One region of the Glaciecola sp. G7-5 genome, then DNA from elsewhere that is predicted to be linked to it. Evidence: predicted binding sites of a transcription regulator. Region 1 holds the regulator's gene; each other region holds the start of a gene.
The links. The regulator sigma-54, encoded in region 1, starts transcription at its own class of promoters, with help from an activator protein. The targets are predictions, from matches to a motif close to GTTGGCACGNNNNTNGNNT.
Positions count from the first base shown of each region.

Region 2: the regulator sigma-54 is predicted to act here: its motif matches at 5,072-5,090, upstream of AC0L6H_RS06430 (DUF4097 family beta strand repeat-containing protein).
Region 3: the regulator sigma-54 is predicted to act here: its motif matches at 4,552-4,570, upstream of AC0L6H_RS19150 (DUF3192 domain-containing protein).
Region 4: the regulator sigma-54 is predicted to act here: its motif matches at 5,240-5,258, upstream of nirB (nitrite reductase large subunit NirB).

Region 1 is NZ_CM147892.1:2,371,504-2,379,219, forward strand. It holds gene arcB (aerobic respiration two-component sensor histidine kinase ArcB) at 1-201, shown strand, start outside; gene mgtE (magnesium transporter) at 225-1,583, opposite strand; gene AC0L6H_RS10415 (HPr family phosphocarrier protein) at 1,750-2,022, opposite strand; gene rapZ (RNase adapter RapZ) at 2,046-2,969, opposite strand; gene ptsN (PTS IIA-like nitrogen regulatory protein PtsN) at 3,032-3,475, opposite strand; gene hpf (ribosome hibernation promoting factor) at 3,483-3,770, opposite strand; gene AC0L6H_RS10435 (RNA polymerase factor sigma-54) at 3,796-5,331, opposite strand; gene lptB (LPS export ABC transporter ATP-binding protein) at 5,488-6,216, opposite strand; gene lptA (lipopolysaccharide transport periplasmic protein LptA) at 6,213-6,899, opposite strand; gene lptC (LPS export ABC transporter periplasmic protein LptC) at 6,868-7,428, opposite strand; gene kdsC (3-deoxy-manno-octulosonate-8-phosphatase KdsC) at 7,425-7,716, opposite strand, start outside.
Region 2 is NZ_CM147892.1:1,500,766-1,508,481, reverse strand. It holds gene AC0L6H_RS06450 (DMT family transporter) at 1-458, shown strand, start outside; gene pckA (phosphoenolpyruvate carboxykinase (ATP)) at 700-2,310, shown strand; gene AC0L6H_RS06440 (alpha/beta hydrolase family protein) at 2,413-4,377, shown strand; gene AC0L6H_RS06435 (hypothetical protein) at 4,392-4,769, shown strand; gene AC0L6H_RS06430 (DUF4097 family beta strand repeat-containing protein) at 5,146-5,826, shown strand; gene AC0L6H_RS06425 (thrombospondin type 3 repeat-containing protein) at 5,840-7,716, opposite strand, start outside.
Region 3 is NZ_CM147892.1:4,333,558-4,341,273, forward strand. It holds gene AC0L6H_RS19130 (BNR-4 repeat-containing protein) at 1-776, opposite strand, end outside; gene AC0L6H_RS19135 (DUF3549 family protein) at 1,327-2,373, shown strand; gene AC0L6H_RS19140 (DUF3301 domain-containing protein) at 2,408-2,737, shown strand; gene AC0L6H_RS19145 (GNAT family N-acetyltransferase) at 3,285-3,926, opposite strand; gene AC0L6H_RS19150 (DUF3192 domain-containing protein) at 4,116-4,478, opposite strand; gene AC0L6H_RS19155 (DNA-binding protein) at 4,699-5,028, shown strand; gene syd (SecY-interacting protein) at 4,991-5,584, opposite strand; gene queF (NADPH-dependent 7-cyano-7-deazaguanine reductase QueF) at 5,707-6,540, shown strand; gene AC0L6H_RS19170 (GGDEF domain-containing protein) at 6,596-7,716, shown strand, end outside.
Region 4 is NZ_CM147892.1:5,056,808-5,064,523, forward strand. It holds partial or broken gene AC0L6H_RS22210 (molybdopterin oxidoreductase family protein) at 1-577, opposite strand, end outside; partial or broken gene AC0L6H_RS22215 (molybdopterin-dependent oxidoreductase) at 593-2,044, opposite strand; gene nirD (nitrite reductase small subunit NirD) at 2,047-2,472, opposite strand; gene nirB (nitrite reductase large subunit NirB) at 2,482-5,070, opposite strand; gene AC0L6H_RS22230 (hypothetical protein) at 5,559-6,092, shown strand; gene AC0L6H_RS22235 (OmpA family protein) at 6,108-7,716, shown strand, end outside.

The DNA of each region.
Region 1 (7,716 bases):
TCGCAAGCGCATAAAATAAAAGGTGCTGCTAGTTCTGTGGGCTTAAGCCGAGTGCAAATCACCGCGAATATGATTCAACAAGGGGATCACCCCGCTTGGTGGGAGAATGTTCACGAGTGGGTAGAACAACTGCAAATGGCAATAAGCAAAGATGTGCCTTATTTGCATGAGTGGCTTAAACAACATCAATACGACGATTGAGTTGACGGGGCGCTTTGCAAACCTTACATAAGAAACAATGTTGCGGTGCCCAAAAAGGCAAATATACCGACCACGTCTGTGATGGTGGTTAATATAACGCTACCGGCAAGGGCTGGGTCTATTTTCATTTTCTTCATGACGATAGGTAAGGTAGCACCGGCTAAGCCTGCAGCAATCATGTTCATCAACATGGCGAAGGCGATTACTAAGCCAAGCATGTAGTCTTGTTTCCACAGGGCAATCACAGACGCTATCAAAAAAGCCCAGATAATACCGTTTAGAAAACCAATCGCGAGTTCTTTTCTCACTAACCATAATGCGTTGGCGCTAGTTACATGACCCAAAGCCATACCGCGAATGACTAGGGTTAGTGTTTGATTACCTGCGACTCCGCCCATACTCGGCACTATGGTGTTAAGAATCGCCAAAACAGCTAATTGACTAAGTGTGGCTTCAAACATATCGCTCACTGCTGCCGCGAGTAAAGCCGTGACTAGGTTCACACCAAGCCAAATAGAGCGGCGCTTGGTAGACTGGCCGACAGGAGCAAAGGTATCTTCTTCATCGTCAAGACCAGCCATACTCATCATTGAGTGCTCTGCGTCTTCACGAATGATATCAACGACATCATCAATCGTTATTCGTCCGACTAACTTTCCGTCTTCATCTACGACCGGCGCTGACAACCAATCGTAGCGCTCGAACATACTTGCCACGGCGCGTTCTTCCATATTTACGGTAAGTGCTTCTGGTTCGTCGTCCATAATATCTTCGACACTGACATTTGGACTTGAGGTTAACAAGCGAGAAAGTGACACCGTTCCAATTAGCACGTCCTGCCTATTCACGACATACAGGGTGTCGGTATTTTCAGGTAGCTCAGCTTTTAAACGCAAATAACGTATCACTACATCAACAGTAACTTCATGGCGTAGCGTGATAGTGTCGGTATTCATAATGAAGCCGGCGGTATCTTCTCCATAAGAGAGCGCTTTTTCAGCTCGCTGCCTATCTTGAGTGTCCATCGACGTTAAAATGCTATTGAGCACGTTCTCTGGCAAAGAACTTAGCGTTTCTGCCAAGTCATCAGTATCCATGTCTTCTAGCGCATCGACAACGCTTGAGGGCATCATTTTACTAATAATACCGTTACGTACGTCCTCAGATAATTCTTCTAATACATCACCATGAAAGTCCGCATCAAGCATTTGCCACAGAATATCACGCGTTTTGGTGGGTGATGATTCAAGCAGTAGGGCTGCATCACCAGCAGGAATGTCATGTAATAGTTTTCGAACACGCACAAATGCACCAGCAGCTAGTGACGCTGAAATCTTTTCTAACCTAGCTTGTGTGTGCGTTGTTTCGATTGTGTCAGACATTGAGTCGGTCTATATAAGAGTGTTAATTTGCGCTACAGCAATATTACTGTGTCTTATAAATGCTTTTGTTGTGTTTGTAAATAAGAATGTTGCAGTGCGCTATGATGTGGCGCAAGTATAGCATTTGTCAGAACATTGTGGGATGAATTGACTGGAAAGATGCTATTTATTCGCCTTCATCAAATTTATTCGCGATGAGGTTTTCAATATTCTGCATAGCGACTTGTGCATCAGCACCGTCGCAAATTAACGTCACTTGTTTGCCTTGGCTGCTTTCTAACATCAATAAGGCAAGTACGCTATTTGCGGGGGCTTGTTGTGAGTCTTGTTCAAGCACTATTTCGCATTCATAGCTATTGGCTAACTGCACTAACTTCGTCGCAGCCCTTGCATGTAAGCCTAGTTTATTAACAATGGTAAGTGTCTTTACTAGCCTCATTTTTTAGCTCCGTTTTCCCTAGTTTACTCGCTGCCGGCTTCGCTATTGATGTTACTTTGTGCGTCAGGCGTTTCTTCAGCGTTTGCCATTTCTAAAGGTTTTGATAAGCCAATTTCACGGTGTTTAACTTGCACATCACCGTGGCTACTTTTAAATGCCTCTGCTAAAGACTGCGCTACGTAAACCGAACGATGTTGGCCTCCTGTGCAGCCAATCGCAATGGTGACATAAGAGCGATTATTGCGCTCTAAGTGGGGTAACCACGTTGTTATTAAATTTTGAATTTGCCAAATTAACTTCATTACCAATGGTTGGCTTGATAAAAACAACTCAACGGGGCCATCAAGTCCACATAATGGTCGTAGGTCAGGATCCCAATGTGGATTAGGTAGAAATCTTACATCAAACACATAATCTGCGTCTTTGGGGATGCCGTATTTAAAACCAAATGACTCAAAGACAATGACTAAATCAGAGCTTTTCTTACCTAAAACGCGCTCGCGAATAAGTTCAGCTAAATCATGTACCGATAGCTTGTCGGTATTTATATGTAAATCCGCTTTTTCTGCGACGGGCACTAAGATTTCGCGCTCTTCGTTGATCGCATCTACCAGTGAGTTACTGCGTTTGAACAAGGGATGTAGGCGCCGCGTTTCACTATAGCGTTTGACGAGTACATCGTCACTTGCATCAAGAAAAATAATGGTAATTTCCCAAAATTCAGGCAGGTAATTAAGTAGTTCGCTAATTTCATTTTCAGTTTCAGGCATATTGCGCACATCAATACTCACGGCAACAAGTTCATGTTGATCCACCAAGGTGTGCGTAAGTGTGGGTAGAAGTGAAACTGGAATATTGTCTACACAGTAGTAGCCAAGATCTTCTAGTGACCGCAAAGCGATTGATTTACCCGAACCTGAGCGACCGCTAATAATCAGAAGTTTCATTTATCACCTTATAAGAGTTACATATGCGTTTGTTTTTATTGCGCTTATGTTCATGAAAAGGTTTAGGCTAACGCGGCGACGATTTCATTTTTGTTTGTGGCTTTACGTATAGCCTTGACGGTGTCCTTATTACTCAGTTTGCGTGCAATACCAGATAATGCTTGAAGGTGTTGATCGGTTTGTTCCTCAGGGACTAATATGGCAAAGAAGATATCTACAGGTTTGCTGTCAATAGCGTCAAACTCAATGGGCTGACTACTAGTGACTATCACCGCAATCATATTGCTTAAGTCTTTAATTTTGCCATGGGGGATAGCAATGCCATGCCCTATACCAGTACTGCCCATTTTTTCGCGGGCCAGTAAACTGCTTAATACTTCCACTTGGTCTAATTCAGGGGATTGTTGGACCGCAATCTCGGAGATGACTTCGAAAATTCGTTTTTTGCTATGACATTCGACCGAACATTGAGTTCGGTCGAGTGAAATGATGTCATTTATTATCATATTCTACTTAGTGACGTTTCTGTTTTTCTTTGTGTTTAATGACCTGACGGTCAAGCTTATCAATGAGGCCGTCGATGGCCGCATACATATCTGTGTGTTCGGCATTCGCAAATACTTCGCCGCCACTTAAGTGAAGCGTCGCTTCTGCTTTTTGAGTGAGCTTTTCGACGTTGAGAATAACATGAACATTGTTAATGTGGTCGAAATGCCTTTCGAGTTTTTCAAATTTGGTATCAACATAATTGCGAAGTGATTCTGTTATGTCGATATGATGACCGGTTAGGTTTATTTGCATAATGCTCGTCCTCTAATGCTTGGCCTCAAACGAGGCTTTTTCGTTGATTCGAAGGGGGAATATGTAACGATTCCCGGTATTTTGCAATTGTTCGTCTAGCTACCTTAATACCCTGGTCCGAAAGCAATTGCGCAATCTTGCTATCGCTTAATGGCTTATGCGCAGGTTCGTCAGCCACGAGCTTCTTAATAAAGGCTCTGATAGCGGTGGAAGAACAATTTTCACCTGACTCCGTTGCTACATGTGACGAAAAGAAATACTTAAGCTCATAAATACCTCTGGGAGTATGCATGTATTTTTGGGTTGTTACACGCGAAATTGTAGATTCGTGCATATCGACCATTTCGGCTACATCATTCAACACCATTGGTTGCATTTTTTCTGGCCCTTGCTCAAAAAATTCGCGTTGTTTGGCAACAATACAATGCGACACTTTAAGTAAGGTTTCATTTCTGCTCTCTAAGCTTTTTATAAACCATTTTGCTTCTTGTAAATGAGACTTAATATATTGAGAATCGTTCGGATTTTTAGTCGTTTTTGACAATTTAGCATAGGTTTCGTTTACCGTCAGCGCAGGTAGAGCTTCGTTATTGAGTTCAACCGTCCACACGCCTTTTTTCTTATAGACATTTACGTCGGGCACAATATATTCTGGTTCTCGTGACGATATTGAGCTGCCAGGACGAGGATTTAAGGTTTTTAATAAACGCATTACTTCCCGAAGTTGGTCTTCTTTGAGGCGAGTCTTGCGCATTAAGGTACGATAATCTTTGCTACTAATTAAATCTGAATGTTCATCAATAATACTGCGAGCTTGCGCCAACCAAGGTGTATCTTCGTTAAATTGTTGAAGTTGTACGAGTAGACACTCTTTTACCGAACGCGCGCCTGAGCCCACCGGATCAAATCGTTGAATGCGTTTCAATACACATTCGACTTCGTCGAGTTCTATGTCTTCATTATCTAAACTCTCGAGAATTTCTTCACTACTAACGGTCAAGTAACCTGATTCATCGATAGAATCAATAATTGCAATTGCGATAGATTTGTCATTATCACTAAAGTGGGTGAGTTCTACTTGCCACATAAGGTGGTCTTGAATAGATTCGGTTGTTTCTCCTTGAAAAACGTAGTCATCATCAGGATTAATACCGGTCATGCGCGTTGGCGCTGAAGTCGACCCTAAATACTCTTCCCAAGAGCTATCTAATGGCAAGTCATCGGGCAGTTCTCTATTCTCAAGCGCATCATGCGAATCCATAGTATCTGGCACTTCAGTGTCGCCGTTGGCCATTGCTGTATCGTTGTTGTTTGTCGCTTCGGCACTCACTGACAACTGTTCTTTATCAGTGCGAGAATCAAGGGTTTGATTGTCATCCGATGACGCACTATTGCTTTCTACATCATGCTCTGCAGTCTCTAATAATGGATTGGATTCAAGGGCTTCTTGAATCTCTTGTTGTAAATCCAGAGTAGAAAGCTGCAACAACTTGATTGCCTGTTGCAATTGAGGAGTCATGGTAAGTTGTTGACTAAACTTGAGCTGCAACGAAGGTTTCATTACTGACCTTCTACTTTATTAATGCGGTGTTTTTGCATAAGGGGCTCTAATTTCTCCAATTGTAGGAAACATCGGTTCCTGTCTATTTTGACATAATGCTGAAGCTATCAACGACTAAGCACTCACTTTTCTACATGATAGCGCTTTAGCGAGTCATTACAAAGAAAATTGTTCACCTAAATAAACATCTCTCACCGTCTGGTTCGAAAGTACTTCTTGTGCACTGCCCGAGGCAATAAGTTCCCCATGGCTAACAATATAGGCTATTTCACAAACATCGAGGGTTTCTTTAACGTTGTGGTCGGTAATGAGTACGCCAATGCCGCGCTCTTTCAACTGATAAATAATCTTCTTTATGTCATTCACCGATATAGGATCGACACCAGCGAATGGTTCATCTAGTAAAATAAATTTAGGATCAGCGGCTAATGCGCGAGCAATTTCAACTCTTCTGCGTTCACCACCCGACAGGCTCATGCCTAGACTATTGCGAATATGATTAATATTAAAATCATCAAGCAGTTCATCTGCAATGCGTTCGCGTTGTTCTTTTGAAATCTCTTTGCGCGTTTGTAAAATTGCCATTAAGTTCTCATACACGCTCAGCTTTCTGAATATAGAAGCTTCTTGTGGCAAGTATCCAATACCCTGACGCGCTCGCTCATGCATCGGCTGAAAACTTAAATTGGTTTGGTCTATAAAGATATCGCCCTTATCTAAGGGAACTAAACCCACAATCATATAAAAGGTAGTGGTTTTGCCTGCGCCGTTTGGTCCTAATAAACCCACTATTTGCCCGGTCGATACTTCAATACTCACATCTCGTACTACTTGACGTGACTTATAGGACTTGGCTAAATGTTTAGCGGATAATGTACTGCTCACGGTTTGTCCTCATCGTCTTTTTTATCTGAAACGAAGGCACCTGGACTCAATACGGTCGTTACTGGGATTTCACTATTGGCATCAGTTGAGGCAATAATTTGTTCTTTGGCCATGTTAAAAGCGATAGAGTCACCATTAACCTTAATATCGTTTTGGTTAATTGCAGCATTGCCTTTTAAAGAAATCGTTTGTATTTCTACTTCATATTTTATTTCATTTGCACTGGCTGTGACCACCGAGCCATCTTCAAGCTTCTGTTTATAACTAGCAGGATTCCCCGTTGCAGTGATGACCTCTTTGCCTTTACCTGCGGTCGCATCTGCAACAACCTTATCGGCTAAGATTTCAAGACTACCTTGGCGTATTATTACATTATCGATGAAAATTGAAGTTTTAGTTTTACCATCGACAGATTGATTTTTGGATTTTGCGGTGACCGGCAATAAAAAATCGGTCGCAATGGTGCTTTGCTCACTTGAGGGCGGTGTTGATTGCGCCGCGATGACTTTACTCCCAAGGTTGACAACCAACAAGCTAGCCAAGATGCTGGCATATAAGCCCTTCCTACGTACAGACTTATTCAGCTTAACTGCGTAATTGCTTTGACCGCCGTTATTAGCTTTGGCATCGCCGCCTTTTGCAAGGCGTAGATTAAAGAACGGGGTTAAATTGGGTCTGTACATGTTGTTTAAACTCGTATTGTTGGGTCGTTAAATTACCAAAGATGCCAATGCTGTTAACCTCATAATTGAGGCCACTAATGGTTACTTTTTGGTCTGAACTTAGGGTTTTGTCTTGTAAGTTGATTTCAATGTACTCGGTGCTTATTTCCTTAATATACTCTTGCGATCGCAAATTCACAATCTTGACGTTTTTTTCAAGTTGAATTCTATTGTTCGTATATAATGTGCCTTCACCAGCAGTCACTTGCCACGGCTGCCCATCATCTAAATAGAGGGTGTAGACAGGATTATGAAATACTGCAAAACCTAAGGCATCGTAATGCTCCATTTTATCGGCAGCCACTTGATGGCTCAGCCTACCTTCTTTATCATACAACTTACTATTTAGGTTAACAGCTTGATAATTTGGAATTAATTCAATATCACGGTCGTTGGCTATTTGTTGTTCTTCATCTTCAAATAACATTGGTAAATAAAGAATGAGTACCGCCGTAAAAATAATAGCGATACTCCATGTTATACGATTCATATACTGGCACCGTGAACTATCTCAAGCTTACCTTTTGCCTGTAAGAATAAGTCACACACCTCTCTTACCGCACCTTTACCACCACCTAAGGTGGTAATGTAATTAGCTTTCATTTTAATAAGTGGATGGGCGTCAAGCGTTGCTACTTTGATACTGCTAAAAGGAAACATTTCCATATCAGGCATATCATCACCAACGCTGGCTATTTGATGACTTTGGTATCCTGTTATACGCATTAATTCAGCTAAGGCTTTGTGTTTGTCTTCACGCCCCTGTAACAAGTGGCGC
Region 2 (7,716 bases), 870 kb from region 1:
AAAATCAGGGGTTTTTACTAGGGGCTATCCTTGGTTTTACTGCTGTTGTTGGCATGTCTATTGGACAGGTAATCGACAAACAACGAAAATTAGACGTTCATCCTATCGTCGGTACTTGGGTGCAATACGCTTTCGCATCTGTCGTATCTTTACCTGTTGCTTATTACTTTGAAGGCTTTGATGCCACAATTACGCTGCCTTTTGTTGCATCGCTATCATACTTAGTATTGGGCAACTCGATTTTGGGGATCATGTTAATGCTATTTATCGTCAGAAACGGTTCTGTGTCAAAAGTCGCATCGATTATGTTCATGGTGCCTGCGGTAGGTGCATTGATTGCTTGGCCGGTAGCCGGTGAAATTCCCAAGTTAATTACGATTCCTGGATTCTTGCTGGCAATGCTTGGGGCATATTGGACGAGTAGGCTAACGCAAGTTTCTGCTTCACCGCGCAAATAGCCAACACAATATCGACTTTATCGTAAAATTCACTCACAAAAATTTAAATTTTTTAAAAGAATTTTAACATTAATTGAAAGTTTTCAAGATCCCGATCAACTTTAGTCTGAAAACTTTCAAAATAACTATTAAAAATACAAAAAATACTTTTAAATTTGTTACTCTAAAACTCTCACAAATCCTGCTTGAGCAAATAACAAAGCCCGCTGCAGACAAATTGGCCATTAGGAAGAGTATTTAAGTGAAACTGATCAATTCTTTGAAAACTTACGGAATAGAAACAAATAAAGAAATAATTCATAACCCAAGTTATGAACAATTATTTAAGGAAACCACCGATCCTTCGCTCGAAGGTTTCGAGAAGGGATATGTAACCGAACTAGGTGCTGTTTCGGTAAAAACAGGTCAATTTACGGGTCGCTCACCTAAAGACAAGTACATTGTGAAAGACGATGTGACCAGAGATACCATGTGGTGGGCTGATCAAGGAAAAAATGACAATAAGGCGATTTCTCCAGAAGTTTGGTCAAGTCTAAAAGGCCTGATTACAACGCAATTGAGTGACAAACGCTTATTTGTTGTAGACGCATTTTGTGGCGCCAATAAAGACACGCGCCTAGCGGTGAGATTCGTGATGCAGGTAGCGTGGCAGGCGCACTTTGTCACCAATATGTTTATTCGCCCAACAGCGCAAGAATTAGCCGACTTTGAGCCTGACTTTATTGTCATGAATGGTGCGAAAACCACTAACCCGAATTGGAAGGAACAAGGCCTAAACTCTGAGAACTTTGTTGCCTTTAACTTAAGCGAACGCATTCAGTTAATAGGCGGAACATGGTATGGCGGGGAAATGAAAAAAGGTATGTTCTCGATGATGAACTACTATTTGCCACTACAAGATATTGCCTCTATGCACTGCAGTGCAAACGTTGGCGAAAAAGGCGATGTGGCCATCTTTTTCGGATTATCTGGCACCGGCAAAACCACCTTATCGACCGATCCGAAGCGCCAACTGATTGGAGATGATGAGCACGGCTGGGATGACAATGGCGTGTTTAATTTTGAAGGTGGTTGCTACGCCAAAACCATCAATTTAAAGAAAGAAAACGAACCAGATATTTACGAAGCAATTAAACGTGATGCCTTACTCGAAAACGTGGTAGTTGCTGACGATGGCGCCATCGATTTTGATGATAATTCATTGACCGAAAATACACGGGTTTCATATCCCATTCATCATATTCATAATATTGTTAAACCCGTTTCGAAAGCAGGTCATGCTAACAAAGTAATTTTCTTGACCGCCGATGCCTTTGGTGTGTTACCCGCAGTATCAAAGCTTAACGCGGCGCAAACACAGTATTATTTATTGTCGGGCTTTACAGCCAAACTAGCTGGCACTGAGCGCGGTATAACTGAACCCACGCCAACCTTCTCAAGTTGTTTTGGTGCAGCCTTCCTTACCTTGCATCCAACAAAATATGCACATGTGCTCGAAAAGCGGATGAATATGGCAAACGCCCAAGCGTACCTAGTGAATACCGGATGGAACGGCACAGGCAAACGAATCTCTATTAAGGCGACTCGTGCCATCATCGATGCCATTTTAGACGGTAGTATTGATGATGAACCAAGCCATCAGTTGCCTATTTTTGATTTACAAATTCCAACACAGCTACACGGAGTTGATTCAAAAATACTCGATCCTCGTGCGACCTACGCCGAAAGTGCTCAATGGCAAGAGAAAGCAGAAGATTTGGCTGGCTTATTTATCGAAAATTTTGAGAAGTTTACTGACACCGATGAAGGCCGTGCTCTAGTTAGTGCAGGGCCTAAAGTCCCAGTGTATTAGTTTGTACATAGCACAGCTAAATGCTGTGCTATGTTTCTTTTCGAACATTGAAAAATTAAGTCCCCTTAGGTAAGCTTGGCGTTTTTACAAAAACGGAATTTTATGGCTACCTATTTTTCTACTATTATTCTTACCGTTGCTCTTCTATTAGGCAGCACTGTCAGTGCTAAAACGAGCAACATCCCTGTTGAGCATTTCAGTCGCAGTACCGAATACAGCCAAGTAAAGATATCGCCTAAAGGTGATTACTTAGCGGTTGTTACAAAGCCAGAAGGCAAAAGCGTATTAGCGATTTTGGATATGAAAACCTTTAAAGTACTTCATGCTGTGCAATTCCCCGGAAATGCGCAGGTAGGGAGTTACTCGTGGGTGAATGATGAAAGAGTTGTTATTGCAAAGCAATACCTAAGAGGCTGGCAAGACCATCCTCAGTATCATGGCGAATTGTTTGGTATAAACGCTGATGGCAGTAAAGGGGAGTATTTAGCTGGATATAAGAGTGGCGTCGCTACTGCTAGCCGCCTAAAAAGTGGAGCGAAACCCCTCGTTGGCACATCTTTTGTACTTGACCCGCTGGTCGATAACAAGCGTAAAATGCTTATCGTCACATACCCTTGGACCGCTAGCAAAGACCCTTATACCATTGTGTATGAGGTCGATGTGTATACCGGCAAACGAAAGACGGTTACCCGGTCTCCTTCACGAATGGCAGTATTTGTAACTGACCATGATGGTAATGTAAGAGTGGCAGTGAGCAGTGACGACTACATTAATCAAAAAGTATATATACGTAAGCCAGAAGAGTCAGAATGGCAAACAGCTGATTTGGGCCGAAAAGATCTTCAAGACATTCAATTACTCACTTTCGATAGCTCGGGAGACATCGTATATGTCAGCGCCTCTAAAGAAGGCGAGCCAAAAGGCGTTTACGCTTTGGATGTCAACACCAACGAGTTTACACTTTTGTCGCAAGATGAGCGTGTCTCGCCTAAAGATGTGTGGGTTGATGAAATTTCTAAAGAACTTTATGCCATCGAAACTGAGCTTGATTACCCGACTTATTCTTTCATCGACAACGGATCAAAAAAGAGCGCTCAATTAAAGTCGTTAATACAAGCTTTGCAAGGTCAACAAGTTCAATTGGTTAGCAGTACTTCAGATGGCAAGTTGAGTATCGTATATGCTTCTAGTGACAGTAATCCCGGTGATTACTACCTGTTTAATGCAAATACCAACAATCTGGGGCGTTTGTTTTCATCGATGGCGTGGATTAATCCAGAACAAATGGCAAAAACCAAGCCCATTAATTTTGAAACCCGAGACGGTAAGACAATCTATGGCTACTTAACCATACCAAACAATGTTGAAACCAAAAACCTGCCGCTTGTCGTGATGCCTCATGGCGGTCCGCATGGTCCAAGAGATTGGTGGGGTTACGATCCTAGTTCTCAGCTACTTGCGAGCCGTGGTATGGCTGTGTTGAAGGTTAATTTCCGAGGATCGGGTGGATACGGTCGTGATTTTGAGCATTCAGGCCATAGAAAATGGGGCAGTGAAATTCAGTTCGACATAATAGATGGTGTCAAACACCTCATATCTGAAGGAACAGTTAATAAAGATAATATTTGTATAATGGGGGCAAGCTTTGGCGGTTACTCAGCCTTGCAAAGCTCGATTCTAGAACCCGATATGTTTAAATGTGCCATTGGTGTGGTGGGTGTTTATGATTTACCGCTAATGTTTGAAGAGGGCGATGTAGCTGAACGAGACAGCGGCCAAACCTTCTTAAAAAAGGTGTTAGGTACCGATGAAGCTAACCTTAAGGCCTTTTCTCCTAGCTACAATATAGATAAATTAAAAGCCCCCGTCCTTATAGTTCATGGCGGAGAAGACCAAAGAGCCCCCATAGAACAAGCTGAATCTTTAGTAGCCGCCTTAGATGAGGCAAAGCATCCATATGTGTATGAGTTATTAGAAGACGAAGGACACGGTTTCTATAAGCCAGAGCACAGACTGCATTACTACGAGCAGGTACTAAAGTTTTTAGACAAACATTTAGACTTATAGCTTATAGGGGCGTTTTGGCGCCCCCTCCCTGCGCCTTCTGCGTCCCTTCGCCTTCCGCCCCCTCACCCATCATCCGCTCCCATTCCGTCATCCGCGCCCCCTTCGTCATCCGCGCCCCTTTCGTCATCTCAGCGCAGGCTGAGATCTCCGAAAACATCCTCTATTTATGGGATGAAAGCGGTTGTATCAAGCAGATTCCTGCCTTCGCAGGAAAGACGATTCGATTAAATATTAAACCCCCTCCCTTCATCGTCCGCGCCCCCTTCGTCACCCGAGCCCTTTCCGTCATCCGCGCCCCCTTCGTCATCCGCGCCCCTTTCGTCACCCGAGCCCTTTCCGTCATCCGCGCCCCCTTCGTCGTCCGCGCCACCCGTCATCTCAGCGCAGGCTGAGATCTCCAAAAACATCCTCTATTTATGGGATGAAAGCGGTTGTATCAAGCAGATTCCTGCCTTCGCAGGAAAGACGATTCGATTAAGTATTAAACCCCCTCCCTTTGCAAAAAAGACGATTCGCTTAAAAGATTAACATTATGCCTCCCCAAGGTTTTATTTTTTACCAGCCATTTAAACCTTCCTAAGAAATAGAGCGACTTAATAATCAAATACACCAAAAGTTAACGATTTTAGCAGTCTACTTTTCGTCTCATTGACGACGAATTCACTTATCTAATTGTTTTTATTGATTAAATAATATTGGCACTGAATTTGTTACAAAGACTTATAAAATACACACATTCTAATAAGAAAATAGTAAAAGGACACAAACATGACCAAGCAAGTAAAAAGACCCGTATTGACCTTTATCGTAGCAATAATGTCGCTCATTCTATTAGCAGGGTGCATCGTGCACGTTGGTTCTGGCAAAGCGAGTGCTCGAATATCAATGGACGGAGATTATTCAACAGTCAACAAATCCTTAACCATTGGTGAAGGCAAAACCATCGAAGACGCATCTGCAGTTAATGGCAGACTCACCATTGAAGATAACGTGACAGCCGAAGATGTCTCAAGCGTTAATGGCCGCCTATCGGTTGGCGATAACGTGAGCTTGGATGATCTCTCAACCGTCAATGGCAAACTTAGCGCGGGAACGGGTCTAACGGCAAATGGTGATGTAAGCACCGTCAATGGGAAAATTGAACTGAACAAAAACTCGCTAGTAAAAGGCAGCGTAACATCTGTGAACGGCAAAATAGTGATTGAAGGAGTTGTAGTAGAAAAGAACATCGAAACCGTAAATGCATCAATCGAATTATTGGGTAAAACCCGTGTACAGGGTGACATTGTTTATAAGCGCAGAAACAATAACAACAACTACTCGCAGCGTTTACCCGTACTACGAATTGAAAAAGGCGTGATTGTTGAAGGCAATATTATTATTGAAGGCCCGGTAGAGTTCGACTTTGATGACGACAGCTTGCGTAGCAAAGTAATTGAAAAGTTTTAAAACCACACACTAGTCATTTATTCAACCCTCCTAGACTTGCCCTATTGACGCCAATAGGGCTTTTTTTGCGCCGCGTCCATGCAATCACACAAGCTAAAGCCAACAAATAAATATTCATAGCACCGCCACCACTTGCCTCACCATCACTTGGCTCGGGTACGGAAGTTGTGTCAACAATGGTAATCGTTGTAGATGCCGACACCTGTTTTTCACTATCAGCAACAAATACTGCAAGCGTCACCGACGTAGTGGCATTAACTTCAGGCAAGGTAAGGCTAAGTGACTGTCCATTTTGCCCACTTAAAACTACGCTAGGCCCACTTATCTGACGCCATTCAAACGAAAGGAAGTCGCCATCTGCATCATAGGTATCGGCGGTCAAGGTGAGCTGATCGCCTTCATTTACCGAACTGCTATGCGCATCAATCGACACTGTCGGAATGGAGTTTTTATTAGAAATATTCACACGAATATTTACGCTTGACGTGTCGCGGCCATCATAAACGTCTAAACGAAACAGTAAAGATTCATTCTCGCTAACTTGCGGCGCGTTAAAACTCAGCAGTGGGGAAATATTTTCACCTAAGTTTATACGAATACCGCCTATTTGCGTCCAAGTAAATAAAAGATCATCACCCTCAGCATCGGTAGTTAATGAAGCATCAACGCGAACGGTTTCTCCTTCAAATACGTTAGTTTGCTGTGCTACGTTAATCAGTGGTGAGCGATTTGGTAAGCGTCGTGATAACACGCCCGGATCTTTTATGAGACCGTTTTCAGTCAAATCAGCATCGTTTGGTCCGCCATCTTGAATAATTAACTGAATACAATTATCGCCCGGCGTTAAACCATTTAAATAAAGGCTCGAATCTGTTTCAGGGCAGTTGCCATTTGCATCAAATGGAGCCGACATAATTACATTGTGTGCATTTTCAACAAAGGTAAACCAACCATCACGACTATTAAATTTGCGATACACAGCATCTTCGGGAATTAAGGAACCCGTATTTAAAGGAATTACCACCGGCACACTTTCACCAATGCTTTCTAAGTTTTCAATATTGAAATTGGTAATTTGCTGAATCGCATCAAAATGCGGGTCGTCCACCTCTACGTCTGGATAATACGACGACAGTCCATAAGTTTGAATATCAAATTCTGAAATCACCGCATTTGCAGCACTTTGCGCTTCACTCATTTTGGCGATGTCACCTAAGGTTAACCGATATCCAGCGAGTGTTGTGATGGGTTGTTCGCTTGCACCCGTGGGTAAAGTCGCGGTATTTTCTTCATCGTCAAGGTAGTCTGGCACACCATCTAAATCGTCATCGCTAAGCCCTTCCGCTTGGTCAGAAAGACCGTCAAAGTCACTATCAATAAATGCAGATAACACAGGTTTTAGCGCTGCGACTGAAAAGGCAAACTCAATACTAGACGAATAAAGCTCTGCGGTATTGCGTTCACTAATTTGCGCCCGAGCGATATATTCACCTGCTTCAAGCAAGGCTGGATTGAATTCAAAAGTCGCTGAATTGTTGTCATTGTTAAGGTCAGCGATGCTGAGCACATTGTCACGGTTGCCTTGGGCTACCACTTCCCAAACCACTTGATGAAAGTCATCGAGATTGATGTCTCGTATGTTCGCCAGCAAGGTTGCTTCGCCTTGGTCTTGATACGCTAAACTCACAACCTCGCTATTTTGCAGTAATTTTATATCCGCTACTGGTGCTTGGTTCGCATTACTAAGGTCAATACGAATTTGAGACAAACGACCAATTGCCGCATTTTGTGGGTTGGCAAAATTAATCCAAAGTGTATCGCCTAAGTTAGCCGTCGCTGCCACGTCAATATCAAGGGTGGCGCGCTGGCCTTGGTTAATATAGAAAACAC
Region 3 (7,716 bases), 2.0 Mb from region 1:
TTAAAATAAGCGATCCCAAAACCTACTCCATTGCCGGGAATAACTGGATCATTAGCACTTCTTTCATGAATGAGAGCAGCAAGATGTAGCTTGCCATCCTTTGAAATGGCTAGTTGCGCAAAATAATGGATATAGCGATTAACAAAATCGTCCTCATGCTCTCTAGAACGTAAAATCAGTTTCTTCATGGCCACCTCGCCATCCACAATCTTCAGGAGATCATACGACCAGGGATGTTCTTGCAAGACATTATAGCCGTCTCTTATCACAACAAAAATTTCATCGTCATTATTGATTACTGCAGAAGGATAGGTGTAGCCGTTGCCTATACTGCGTTCTTGTGACCAGTTATTTAGTTTTTCACCATCAGAATTAAACTTATATTTTAACGCTGTGTTGTGACTACCATAGAATAGATGGAAGTTACCTTGGCTATCCTTAAGGATAGTCGCGCCCCCGTGGTCATCACCTGCTTCCCCGATAGTCACTTTTTTGACTATAGCTAGGTCTGTTTTGCGTATTTTAGTCAACACAACGTGCTCTTTATCTTCAATAAACTCTAAAAAGCTAGCGTAAATATAGTTATCATCGTTCAAGATCTTATTTGAAAGCTCATAAGCAGTTGCTCTGCGACTTCCTTGCTCAGTAAGTACTACTGAGCTCGCTATTTCAGGGTTCAGTGGATTCGCATCGCTTAGTAGTGGTGTTTTAACTGGGTTTTCTAAATCACACCCAAATAATAGTAAAAAGAATGTAATGAGAACTATTTTTTTCATATGTGCTCTTGGCTACGTCTGGTTATTTACAACCCATTGGTTAGAAAAAAGACCGTCATCAATTAGCTTAAAACGCTCTTTAAAAAGCTTTAAATAATCATTCAAATCGGCTAATCGTGCAGTTTTATTGACGGCGCTTTGTGTACGTCTAGGGCAATGCAAATACCGTGCAAAAACAAAATGTTTTAGATGAATTTAATAGATAAGCGGTTTGCGAGGCAGAACAAGATCACTATAAATTGAATTTTTAGCCGGTTACATAAGCGGATTGGGAAACAATATAGGTGTGTCCTAAATGACAAATAACTTTATTATCCTTTTTTCCATGATTGGAAATCCGCGAAATTACGCCAGCATAGGCTTGACCAAGGCAAGCATAGAAACAAAATTAAAAAGGAGGCTTTGGAAGATAACTTCAGGGTTGAGTTGTTAGTTGAGGAAATTTAATATGCTCTTGCCCTGAATACACAATCAAAGGTATGACAAGGGTTTCGTATTTGACATATAATAACAATAATGTTTTTCATTCCTATTAGGTTTTTTTATTTAAATGGCATCATCCCCAACGATCTCTACCTTAAGCGAATTTTTGCTGCAGGCGCAAACGCAATACGAAGTCTTTGATTTAGGTCGTGGTATTCGACCATTACCTAAGCAAACTTTTTTTGAATGGGAAAATCAGCAAGCCCCCTGCGCCTTTCCACGTCAAGATCATGCGTGGTTTTGTATTGTATTTTGGAATAAAAACCTTAATCAAGAACATTATATGTGGTTTATCAAGTTACCCCTTGATGAAAAGGGTCTAATAATGAGCGCCTCTCTAAGCCAGTTTTTAGAGATTATTGTAAAAGCCTTAGGTAAAGAATTAGAACATACCAGTGATAGTCAAGCCCAGCTCCCCGAAAACCCCTTTGTGTTTAAGCCTAGTCAACAACAATTAGCTGACTGCAATGCGCACATTCGCAGAGTCTTAAGCCTAGATCTTCGTCCTCAGTCTGACGCCCATGCTTATTTGCATGCGCCTAACAGCGTCAAGAACGAGCAAGCTTGGGCGCAATTAAGTGTGCAGGACATTGCAGACTTTGTTATTTACCCAAAAGCCAGTAGCGAAGACAAAAGTGATATGCAATCGCTTATTGCTGCTAATTTACAAAGCTATGCTACGCCTGTTTTACACTGTTTATTTGCTAGTTTGGAGTCAGTCGAAATAAACGACACGCTTTGCCAAGCACTCATAAACTTCCATGAGTCGAGCGATGATTCGAATTTAGCTGCGCTTTGTTTGCGCGCAATGAGCTTTAAAGCGCCTTCCCAGGGCCAAGAATATATACTTAGCTTGATAGAGCAAGATGACAAATGTGATCTAGAAACTTGCGTAGTGATTAGTGGCCGCTACTGGCAACTGTTAAGCGATGAAAAACGCTTGCATAAATTTATGCATAAGGTCGCTGTATTAGACCCTAGTCACAATTTATTCAAGGGTCTATACGCTGACTTAGTTAAAGTACCTTACACAAGAAAAACCTGCCTAGATTTTATTCGCAGTACAGAGCGCACAGAAGAAGTCGCAAAGGCGATAGGTTCACTATTTTCTTAATATGCATGACGACCAAGTCTAGGAAGTAAATCCAGTGGAATTATCAAACTTAATTATTTTAATGATACTTGTCTTGTTTGGCGTGCAATTTTGGCGCTTACGGGCCATTGCCGAACACACAGTAAGCTATGCTAATCAATATTGTAAAAAACACCAATTGCAATACATTAGTTTAGCTCGCACAGGCACACGGTTTAAAGCCCACAAAGGGAAACTAGATTGGCAATTAAGCTATCAAATGGAGTTTAGTAGTGACGGTCAAACAGAATACCACGGAACAATTGTAACTCATGGAAAACAGGTGATTAGCGTCGATTTACCCGCGTACAGAGTGGTTGAGGAAAATAGTGGATATATTGAGTAATATTTATTTGACTTCATAAACGAGGAAAGGCAGACGCTAGCGTCTGCCTTGATAATTTTGAGCATCCTTCTCAGCTGTCCTTGGCTAAAATTTCATCCCGAAAAAATCCTTTACACCCCTTTCCATTTTAATCCCGCTAATCCTAAGCAGGCAACACATCTTGTGTAGGTCCCTTATTCCTTTGTCCATTGCGCTTTCACGCCTAGGTTCATCCATACAACCCAGATTCACTATCCATATGTTGTCCAGTTTAATCCTTTACTTTGCAATCCATTAACACAACATCCTGTCGTGGTCTTAACCTTCTTCCTGAAGTTCCCTTAAGACAGGTATAGAATACGTAATGGCGATGAGTTTTAGTAAAGTATTTTTGACAAAATTTTAGTGAGATTTAAGAGAGCAAATTTGATCTTTCTGTAAGATCTTGTTTTATTTGGGATTTATAGTTTGCGAGGATAAAAATCTTCAGTTTTAAGGCTGTATTACTCACAATTTTGTAAGATATCTCTTACAAAACTGCGAGTAAAAAAGGAAGAGTGTATTTTGATCAGTTATCACGAGGCCTAAACATTACTTTGCCTTTAATATTACCAACGGCAATTTCTTCAACGTGCTTAAAACCACCATCTTCAAAGAAAGAAATACATTTAGGTAGCGTAACAAGTACACCGACTCCTTCAGATGACTCGTCTTCTAATAATAAACCTAATACCGCGCTCATCAATACGTGCCCTAAACCTATATCTTGATAGTCAGGATGAACACCAATTAGCGAGAGCATATGATAATTTTTGGCTGGCATCTTTTCGCGTACTTTTTCTTCCTTAACAATCATTTGTTTAGTACCAAAATAACCCGCTGTCAGTAACATCTTTAAACGCCAGTGCCAAAACTTACCAGAGCCAAATGCGGTATCGGGCAAAGTTAAACAAGTCACCGCTAATAGCCGTTTGTTTTCGTATAAGCCTATTAAGGATTGGGATGCATTCCAATATGTATTTATTTCTTCTCGGATCGCGCTGCGTAATCTCGCCTCATAGCCCTCTTTGTTAACTTGAAAAATATCAGTGAACAAAGGGTCATCAAAATATGCGTTATATAAAATTGACGCGGCTACTTTTAGATCATCGGCCCCTAAATAGGACGCTTTCACGTTTTGCAAATCTGGCTTGTAATGGGTCACAGTCATATACCTACTCTCTTTTCCCTTTTCTGGAGAAAGAAACATTCATATCGGCTAGATAAAATGTTTCTCTCTTTTGAGTTTCAGTCGAGAGTGTAAACGAATTGCACGCGCATTAACATTTTTTTTACATGCCAGAATAATAACAACGCTAAGGCAATGCCTCAGACGAGAATCAAAGCAAGTAATTGCTGCTTAAATAGCGTCTAATGCGGTTTGACCAAATCCGATTAATTCGCCATTAACAAAAAGGATGGGGGTACATTCGTCTTTGGTGGTTATACCGTCACCTTCAGTACGCTGAGTTCGATAAAACAGGACTCTATGTTCTTTATCATTTTTTACGATGAGCTCGTCAAAATCAGGGGTGCCCATGCTTCTGCGTACCGACGCAATTGAAGTGCCAACTGACAATTCGCTGATCATTTTACGATTTTCTTTTTCAATCTTACTCCACGAAACGTGATTGCTGCCATTGTCGTAGTCGTCATCAATTGAAATAACGCAACCTGAAAGTAAAACGCCTGATAGTGCAATTGCTAGTAAACCCTTTTTCATTACAAACCTCTTAGTAAATATTGTTCTTAATAATAGTGTGTGCGCTTAAAATATAAGGCAACGATTCAAGTATAAACAATAATTAGACCAACATTAAAATAACCATATAATTCATACGCTTAGCTTGTAATCGCCATGAAAACCAAATTATACTTGTGTAAAGTAGACGAATTATTTAACAATATGGCTAATTATTCGTTTAAATCATTAATGAGAACCTATGCAAACTCAAGAAGTGATACAAGTATGTTTAGCCTTAGTGAAAGCAGGTAAAAAACCAAGCATCGCATTAGTAAAAACCAGGCTAAGCAACAAAGTGAAACTAGCCACTATTGTTAAGGGGATACAGCAATTTCAAATCAATCAAGAGTTGGGCTTGAACCAAGAAAGTGTAGAAATATCAGAAGCGAATGAAAAATTAGCTCATGAAACACAATCAGCAAACACCAACTGTGCCTGTGAACAGAAAATTGCCCAGCTAGAACTTGCAATTGCCTCTATGAGCAAACAACTTAAAGACTTACAAATACAGGTGCAGGCTTTAGGTTAAGTAAAAAAGCGCTTAGATTGGGCGCGAGCTCTCGAACAGGCTCTTTCCCGACCTTCTCTAGCATAACTGCGCCACTGCTTAACATCACCGACAATATATAATCTTCTTCGTCAGTAAGACCAAAAAACAAAGTCTCGGCTTGTTTTAAGCGCCTTTTCATTAATACATGAGCAATAAGATTTTTTTGTAGGCGGTCGAAGTCTTGTTCATTCCAGGCCTGAATGATTGAAAGTCCGCCATCTTCTGTGGAAGCGTTTAGATCGTGAGAATAATAACGACCAAAAAGCAATTGTAATTCCAGAGGTATCCTTACTTCTAAGGCCTCTTCTAAATTACTTAAGCTAGCTGGTTCACTGCGTAATACGGGTAGCCATGAGACTTCATCACCGTCTTGCTTGCGCGTATTGGCGTTGACTTGAAAACACGGGCTTGGCCATTCATTGTCGTAGTATGTCAGTAAACCCATATTGTCTTGGGACGAATGGTCGATATAACTATTGATAAATGCATCGAAAGCTTGGTTAAAAGCCCTTGTTTGTTCTTGTTGAGATGACATGGACTTATGTTCCTATGAACTTGCTCACCACCAGCGGCGTTTTTTGTTATTATAATCACAACTATAATGATTGTCATGTGCGTATAACTTGATTAAAACGCAAATGTATACAGGAGATAAGAGTGGATGCACTAGTACTGGGGAAAGCGGTAGAATATGCGCAGCATTACGATGCTAGTTTACTACAAGCCGTACCTCGAAGTTTAAGCCGAGACAGCATTAAATTACCTAAGGTACTACCCTTCACCGGGACAGATACGTGGAATGCTTATGAGTTGTCGTGGTTAAACAATAAAGGTAAGCCAATGGTGGCCATTTTACAGTGTGATGTTCCCATCGATTCTGAGAATTTAATTGAATCAAAGTCCTTCAAACTGTATTTAAATAGTTTTAATCAAACCCAGTTTGCGTCGACAGCGGCAGTTAGCGAGATTCTACACAAAGATTTGTCAGCCTGTGCAGGTAAGCCAGTAAGGCTTAGTATTATCGCTGCTAGTGACTTTGCCCAACAGCAAATAGGCGACCTCCCTAGCCAAGAAAACCCAACATTTCCCACCTGTTTGATTGACGATATAGATATCAGTATTGACAACTATGACTTGTCTTCACATCAGCTTGAGACCAGCGGCGAAGGCGTAAACGAAACGCTGGTTAGTCATCTATTGAAATCAAATTGCCTGATTACCAACCAACCGGATTGGGGTAGCGTGCAAATACGATATTCAGGTTCCCAAATTGATCACGAAAGTCTACTTCGATATTTGATTTCCTTTCGCCAACATAACGAGTTTCATGAACAATGCGTAGAACGTATATTTTATGATATTTTGACAACATGTAATCCCGAAAAACTGAGCGTTTATGCGAGATACACCAGACGCGGTGGTTTAGATATCAATCCATTTCGATCAAACTTTGAAAGTCCTTATGCGAATATACGTTTAGCAAGACAATAATGCGCCGAGCCCGTCTATATTTGCGGGCAACCATGAAGATGAACAGGACACACAAATGAGTGAATTGTCACCCAAGCAAAAACTGATGATAGCTCGGCAACAGCTCGATAAACTGTCGATTTTTATTGCGGGCTTGGCTGACTTTTTTCGGGGAACGAGTCCGGTAATCGATGCGGAGTTTCAACAGATAAAAACACTCCTAAGCGGCAAACCCGATTACGACAAAGCAGTTGAACTAGCAACCGGCTTAAATGCAAAACTGAAAAAAGAAAGTAAGTTTATGCAACAAAAGAATGCCGATACCCTTTTACAAATCCAAGGAGCTTTGCGTAATTTAACTGGGCTTGATGTCATTGACTCTGAAGTCAAACAGGAAATAAAACAATTTATAAGCAGCTTGGTGCCTAGCGAAGGAGGCAAAGACTCGCCACTTGGTCAGTTTGAAAAGGCGCTCACTTTGTTCAAAAAAGCCTTGAACAATAATTTGGTGATGAGTAAACAAAAAGACAGCGATGAGCTTCAACAGATACATCAACAAATTACCCAAGAAATACGAGAACTCATTGCGCCCTTCTATCATCAAAATACGAACGATAAGACCTTAGTTGAAATAAACCAAAAATTAAACGATGGACTTGGCCAAAAAGAATTATTGCAATGCTGTTTAATAGTGATTCGTTTTGTTATTAAAGACGTGCTGCGCGAAGCCTCTTCAGCCACTAAGCTAATAAACAATATTCACAAATCTTTAGTGCAAATCAATCAAGGTATACACACAACAATAAACAAGTCCAAAAGCCGATTGCAAACACGTCATCAAGAAACTACCGCGATGAAAGCGCAAATATTAGTAATGGAAAATGCCATATCAAGCAGCGAAAATATCGTCAACTTAAAGAAACAAAGTAGTGAATACCTTGCCAAATTGCAGAATTCTCTTGATATGAGTGAGCAACAAGACCGCGGCGAACAACAAAAAGTAATCGCATTGTTGCAATCAATGCAAAAACGTTTGTATGAGCTTGAAAGTCAAAGTGATACTTATAAACAAAAACTAATAGAACAGCGTATCAATGCTATGACTGATACGCTGACCAAATTACCCAATAGAATCGCCTATGAAGAAAAGGTGAACAATGAATGGCGCAGGTTGAGAAACGAGAAACAAGTCGTTTA
Region 4 (7,716 bases), 2.5 Mb from region 1:
TTGAAGCCCACTGTTTAGTCCAATGAATAGGTGCAAATAGACTTCCTCTGCGCAGCTTTTCATCAAACTGAATGGGTAAAATAACCTCCCCATTTGGATTGCTACTTGAGCTTAACCGCACTAGTTCGCCCTCTTTTAGTAGCAATGTATTTGCATCTGCAGGATGGATAAACAATATTGCTTCTGGTGAGTGTTGATGTAAGCGGGCAGCATTGCCAGTGCGCGTCATAGTGTGCCACTGGTCACGCAGGCGCCCAGTGTTAAATACAAAAGGAAACTGCTCGTTGGTGAGTTGCGCTGGGGCTCGCGGTATAATCGCAATAAACTGTGCACGTTGATTGGGGGTATAAAAATGCCCATCTGTAAATAAACGTTTTTGCCCGTTTAAGTCGCCGCTTAAACCTTGAGTTAAAGGCCATTGCACAGGCTTAAGATGCTGATATTCATGTTCGCTTAAATGACATAAGGCGGATAAGTCAAAGGCACGTTCACCATTATTTTTAAACGCGCTTAAGCGTGCATGTTCTTGAAATATTTGACTCGGTGAGCTAAACGAAAACGCGTCGCCATGCCCCATTTTTGTTGCCACGTCGCAAATGATCTGCCAGTCATGCTTTGCTTCACCTTTTGCAGGAACAATTGCGCGTTGACGAGAAATGCAACGTTCAGAGTTAGTCACTGTGCCATCTTTTTCTGACCATGGTGTTGCCGGCAAAGCAGCATGAGCAAATTGCAAGGTATCATTGCTTTGAACAACATCAGATACCACCACAGTCGGGCATTGTTTAAGGGCAGCCTCTACTTTGCTTCTATTTGGCATACTTGCCACTGGGTTAGTCCCCATAATCCACAAGAACTTTATCTTGCCTTGTTCAAGGGCATCAAATAAATCCACTGCTTTTAAACCAGGTTTGGTTGCTAGGTTTTTGCTTTGCCAAAATTGACTAACAAGCTCAAGATGCTTTGGTTCTTCAAAAGACATATGTGCTGCCAGCATATTCGCTAGCCCGCCAACTTCGCGCCCGCCCATTGCATTTGGTTGACCGGTTATTGAAAACGGACCACTTCCTTCTTTGCCTATTTGACCGCTGGCTAGATGGCAATTAATAATAGCATTGGCTTTGTCAACGCCCGAACTCGACTGATTAATGCCCATTGAATAAAAACTAAGGGCTGAATTTGCTTTACTAAACATCTCGTAAAAGGCAATTACATCTTCAAGCGCTAATTCACACCGCTTAGAAACTACCAAGGGGCTAAACTCTTCGGCAGCCAAAAACGCTGCGTCGTATCCATCGGTGTTTGCTTTTACATAGTCAGCATTTACCGAATTTTCGCCAATATATTTAAGTAGGCCATTAAATAAAATGGCGTCGGTACCCGGCTTTAGGGCCAAAGAAAGATCTACCAAGCTCGATGTAGCTGTTTTACGTGGGTCTACTTGAACAACTTGTAAGTTTGGGTTGGCTAATTTTGCGCGCTCCATGCGCTGAAATAGTACAGGATGCGTCCAAGCTGCATTTGATCCAATTAAGACCAAAAGATCGGTTTTATCAATATCGTCATAGCAGCAAGGTACTAAGTCTTCACCAAAAGCGCGCTTGTAAGCCGAAACTGCAGACGACATACATAAGCGCGAATTTGTGTCTATATTTCCTGAGCCAATAAAACCTTTCATCAATTTATTGGCTACATAGTAGTCTTCAGTTAACAATTGGCCTGATACATAAAACGCCACTGAATCTTTGCCGTGCTCTTTTATTGCATCGCTTAGTTTATTGGCAACCCAAGTACTCGCTTCATCCCAGTTGCTATCTTTACCTTTTATAACTGGACTCAGCAGACGTCCTTCGCTCTGTGTCGTTTCAAGCAGGCTTTGCCCTTTGATGCACAGCCGCCCGTAGTTAGCCGGATGTTGCCGAGTCCCCTGCAAGTCTTGCAATTGATAATCAGCATTAATTTTTTCTACACTAATATCAATACCACAACCCACACCGCAGTATGGACACGTTGTTTCTTTGAGCTTTTTAGTGCAGGAGCGCATACTTATATCGCCCCTAAAGGTGACGCTACTTTTATTTGCAAGATGTTATCTTGAAACCGACTTTCATATGTTTTTAATACAACGTCAGCTTGTTCAAAACAAATACCGCTCAGTAATGAATAGTGCTGTTTGTATAGGGGGCTAGCAACCATGGGCTCACTATCAATTGAACCTACTAGGCCTCTGTACATAACATTAGCCTTGCCAATGGGATCCCAATTACTGCATACATATACACTTTCCGTAACAGGAAGGTAAAACAAAGCGAGTTGCTCTTGGCTTTTAAGACTAGCATCACTTTTTTGCATGTTCTTTATCGGCGGTAAGATGGCGCAAATACCCGAATTTGGGATAAGGTCAGCTCGTTCACAGATATTAATCCAAGTCGCCTGTGTGTCGTTAATTTCATTTTCTAGTGCTTGCAACATTGTCTTTCCTTAAGCCAGTTCAATGATATCGATATTGCGCGTCGTCGCGCCCTCAACGGCGTTCTTCTCAGCCTCAGTAGCTGGGCGAATCTGTCCACGTTCTTGCACAAACTGAATATTTGCATCGCTAGCGTCACTATTCACAAATTGTCTGAAGCGTTTACGAGAGGACTCATCTTGCAATGTGGTTTTCCATTCACATTGGTAAGTATTGACCACCTGTTGCATCTGCTTTTCTAGAGCGTCGTTAAGTCCTAATGCATCATCAATGACTACCGATTGCAAATAGGCTAGGCCGCCTTCCATGTTGTCCATCCATGTGGATGTGCGCTGCAAACGGTCCGCGGTTTTAACGTAAAAAGATAATATTCTATCGATATATTTTACTAACATTTCAGTACTAAGGTCGGTCGCAAACAAGTCACCATGGCGTGGTTTCATGCCACCATTACCACACACAAATAAATTCCATCCGTTTTCTGTTGCTATAACGCCAATATCTTTACTTTGCGCCTCGGCGCACTCACGAGTACAACCTGAAACCGCAAATTTTATTTTGTGTGGACCACGAAGACCCTTATATCTATTTTCAAGATCAATCGCCAAGGCCACTGAGTCTTGAACGCCATAACGACACCAAGTACTGCCAACACATGATTTGACTGTTCTAAGCGCTTTCGCGTAAGCGTGGCCTGTCTCAAAGCCGCCATCGATTAAGGCTTGCCAGATATCGGGAAGTTGCTCTACTCTTGCCCCAAATAAATCGATGCGTTGGCCTCCGGTTATCTTGGTATATAAAGAATAGGTCTTCGCCACTTGTCCAAGTAAAATGAGTTTATCAGGCGTTATCTCTCCCCCTGCAACTCTTGGAACAACAGAGTAAGTACCGTCTTTTTGCATATTACCAAGGTAGGTATCATTAGTGTCTTGTAGGGCGACATGCTGCTGTTTAAGGATAAATTCATTGTGTACTGAGGCGAGTATTGATCCTACTGCGGGCTTACAAATATCACATCCTAAGCCACTGCCATGCTCGCTAATTAAGGTATCAAAGTCTGTAATACCTGTGACTTCCACTATATTGAAAAGCTCTTGCCTTGAGTATGCAAAGTGCTCGCATATATCTTTTTTCACTTCAACGCCGCGTTTTTCAAGTTCACTGTCAACGACGTTTTTAAGTAAAGCGGCACAACCACCACAGCCACTGCTTGCATTGGTACAAGATTTCACATCCGCGACAGAGCACTGCCCGGCATCAATGGCATTAACAACATCCCCTTTAGACACGTTGTAGCATGAACATACCATGGCTGATAATGGTAAGGCATCGGCCCCTAAACTAGGTGCGCTGTCGGCCGTTGCTGGAAGGATTAAGCTTTCTGGGAATTCTGGGAGAGCTATTTTATTGAGGGCATACTGCAACAAGGTATCATATTGCGAGGTATCACCAATAAGGACTGCTCCTAGTAGCGTCTCGCCTTTAGCGTCAACGACTATTTTTTTGTATACGCCATCAGGCTGATTTTCATAAGTATAACTTTGTGCGCTTGGCGTACGGCCATGAGCGTCACCAATTGAGCCAACTTCTACACCCATCAATTTGAGTTTTGTACTCATGTCAGCGCCAGTAAAAGGCATGTCTTCGCTGTTTGGATTAGCAACAATGTGAGTAGCAGTGGTTCTTGCCATTGCATAACCAGGTGCGACTAAACCAAATATTTTTTGCTCCCATAACGCACATTCACCAATCGCATAAATATCGGCTTCAGAAGTTTGGCAATAATTATCAACAACAATTCCGCCTCGTTCGCCAACGGCAATATCAAAGTTTCGAGCCAATTGGTCACTAGGACGAATACCTGCGGAGAAAAGAATTAAATCGGTTTCTAGTTCAGTACCATCAGCAAAACACATTTTATATCGGCATTGATCTCCAGCTTCGATTGATTGGGTTGCCTTTTGAGTATGAACCTCTACGCCTAAGTCCATAATTTTTTGTTTTAGTAAGCGCCCGCCTCCTTCATCTACTTGCACCGCCATTAATTGCGGCGCAAATTCTACAACATGGGTAGTAAGGCCGGCTTCTTTTAAGGCATTTGCAGCTTCAAGGCCAAGTAGACCACCACCAACAACCACACCAACACGGCTACAAAGCGACGACGCTTTTATCGCGTGTAAGTCATCAATGGTGCGATAAACTAAACAATGTTCTTGGTCGTTTCCAGGAATAGGCGGGACAAAGGGGTAAGAACCTGTAGCAAGAATCAACTTATTGTATTCAAAAACACGGCCATCACTGGTCGTTACCGTTTTATTTAGTTTATCAATATTTTCAACCCACGCATTTAACGCAAAGCTAATGCCTTGGGCGTCGTAATTCTCTTGCGTGGTGAGGGCTAAATCGTCGGCACTTTTGCCTGTGAAAAATTCTGATAAATGCACGCGGTCATAGGCCAGTCTGGACTCTCCCGATAATACGGTAATGCTTATTTCACTGTCGAGTCCTCGCAAATGCTCAACAAAGTGATGACTCACCATGCCATTACCTATCACAAGTACATCGGCCTTGCTGTGTTTTAATCTATCAGTATCGTTCATGTCTATTACCTTTTTTACGCATAAAAAAACCCACACTGACCAGAGTCATGTGCGGGCGTCTTTGCCATTTCGTTGTTTTCACGCAACAAAAATATGAATTTGTAATTGCTTACTTTATGACGACTAGCGTGCAAAATGTAGTCGGCAACCAAGTGGCTTAGTATTTTATATACAAGATAAATGCCAATAATATTTAGCTCGTAAATTCAATAACTTAGAAAAATAGCGATTAATAGAAATAAAAAAAGTCGGGGTAAACTGCACTATAATAGAGCGCTATGCATAAAGATAATGCAACAAGCACTAGGGAAGTCCCACGCTAATAATAGTTTAAGCAATGAGTCATAAATTAAACAAAAAAGCTATCTAATCTCAGAATTCAGAGTAATAATGTGACTACTTACTTAAAAATTTATTGCGCGGTGTCTATTTCACATCCTTACTTGATTATGTAAAGATGGAGAAATACATTTTCAGGGAGATAAACTGTGTCGCAGAAAAATACAAGTAGTACTAAAGAAAATCCATCAACTGGACCGTTAGATGAGTTAGAACAACTGCGCAGTATTGTGTTTGGCTACGCAAAGGCTGAACTAGAAAACAAAATAAAAGAGATAGAGCACTCGCTTAGTTTACAAATAGTAGAACTAAGCAAAAGTACGGCAAGCCAGTTTGCAATGCTTAATGCAAGTATTGAGAAACAACATACTGCTCTGCTTACTAAGATAGAAAGTGTAGATGAACATAGCGAAACAAATAAAACGGCGATTGAACAAAACAATATCGCCTTGGCAAGCCAACTGGAAATGGCAGAAAACGCAAGCAAGGATGACTCTGATATTCTGCATAAGCGCATTGATAGCGAGATAAGTAAACTCGAAACGGCACTAAGTCATTCAATGAAAGACCTGCTTGACCAATTTGAACAAGTTACCAAGGAGCTTAGTTCTTCTAAAACTGACCGCAAAACCCTTGCCCAACTACTTGCCAATATGGCGAGCAATCTTGACGCTGATAGCTAGCGCGCCCTCAACAACATGGAAAACGAAGAATTCGAGGAAGCACCACCAAGGAAGGCCAATACTTTGGAGGATAAAAAACGACAAGCGCAACGAGACCTTGAATCATTACGTTCGATTATTAATTCAGACGCACTGGCAAAGCAAGAGAAAAAGCATAAAGAACACGCTCAAAAGTATGTCAGTGATGTTATAAGCGAAGCGCTCGAGGAAAGACAACAAAAAGACAATAGTGTTGTAAGGATCTTGGGCCCCTTAGTAGAACAATCGATAGAAAGTTCTGTAAGTCAGCAGCGCCAAAAGTTTGTTGATTATTTATATCCCCTTGTTGGCGACCTGGTAAGAAAATTTTCTACTGTTTTTTTGCGTGATTTTATCGAGAAAACCAACGAATTAATTGAAAAAAGCTTGTCCTTTAAGAGTCTTACTTGGCGCTACAAAGCTAAGCGAGCGGGCCTTACTTATTCTCGTTACGTAGCGTCACAAGTTTATGCTTATCAAGTACAACAAGTACTGCTTATACACAAGAGCACGGGAATACTCCTTAACTCCTCAAGCCTTAATCCTGAAGATGACGAAAATTCGGATCTTATTTCAGCGATGCTAAGTGCGATATCAGATTTTGTAAATGACTCATTTTCACAACACAAACAATTACGTGCCGGTCAGAGTACAAAAGATAGCAACAACAATAACGAAATTTATTCTTTGGATGAAATTAAAGTCGATGAGTTTACACTCTACATTAAACAGGGTCCTCAAGCCCTCATCGTAGGGGCCGTATTAGGCAACATTTCACCTGTAGCAAAAGACAAATTGCAGCGCACCTTAGAAGAGATTCATTCGCGCTATATGCATGCCCTACAAACATTTGAGGGTGATACAAGCGTGTTTGAATCAACCTCAACGGCCCTAGATGCTTGTTTAATATCTGAGGAAAAAGCAAATCATGTTGGAAACAAAAAATCTAAAAAGCCATGGCTCGCCACATTACTGTTCTTAGGAGTAATTGTCGCCATAGCCTACTACGGCATTATTTCTTGGCAAACCAATGCGTTGTTAAAAAGCGTCCAAGCTTTACCCCAGGACCAAGGCATTGTTATTAACCGCAGTGATATAGTCGGCGTAAAAGATGTTCAAATCATGGTTTTACGAGACCCTAATGCAATAAGTGTCGATGAGTGGCTACTTCCAGCTAAGCTAGACTCGCGTGAAAATTGGTTATCTATAAACGAAGTTCCTTTTATGTCTCTTTCGCAAACGGTAGTCAAACGCCGGGTGCAGGCCTTAATAGACAAGTTCGCACTCGCTAACACTGGGCCTTCAACTAAAATTACATATGCACAAAATAGCAACCTTATTAGCGGACAACTGACATCCGCACAACTACGCTTTTTGAGAACAAAACTCACAGAAGTCGACGGCATTGAACTACTTAGCCCAACAATAAACATCATTGAACAAGAGAGCGAGAGTGTAGCACTTTCTGAGCGCTTTATTAGCCAACGAGCGCTCGAATTATTAATTGCTGATATAAACCAGCAACAAATAGAATTCTCTAGTGGTAGCGCCGCAATAAGTGATGCTGAGTTAATGCACCTTATGGTGGTAGTCAAGAAGTATGAAG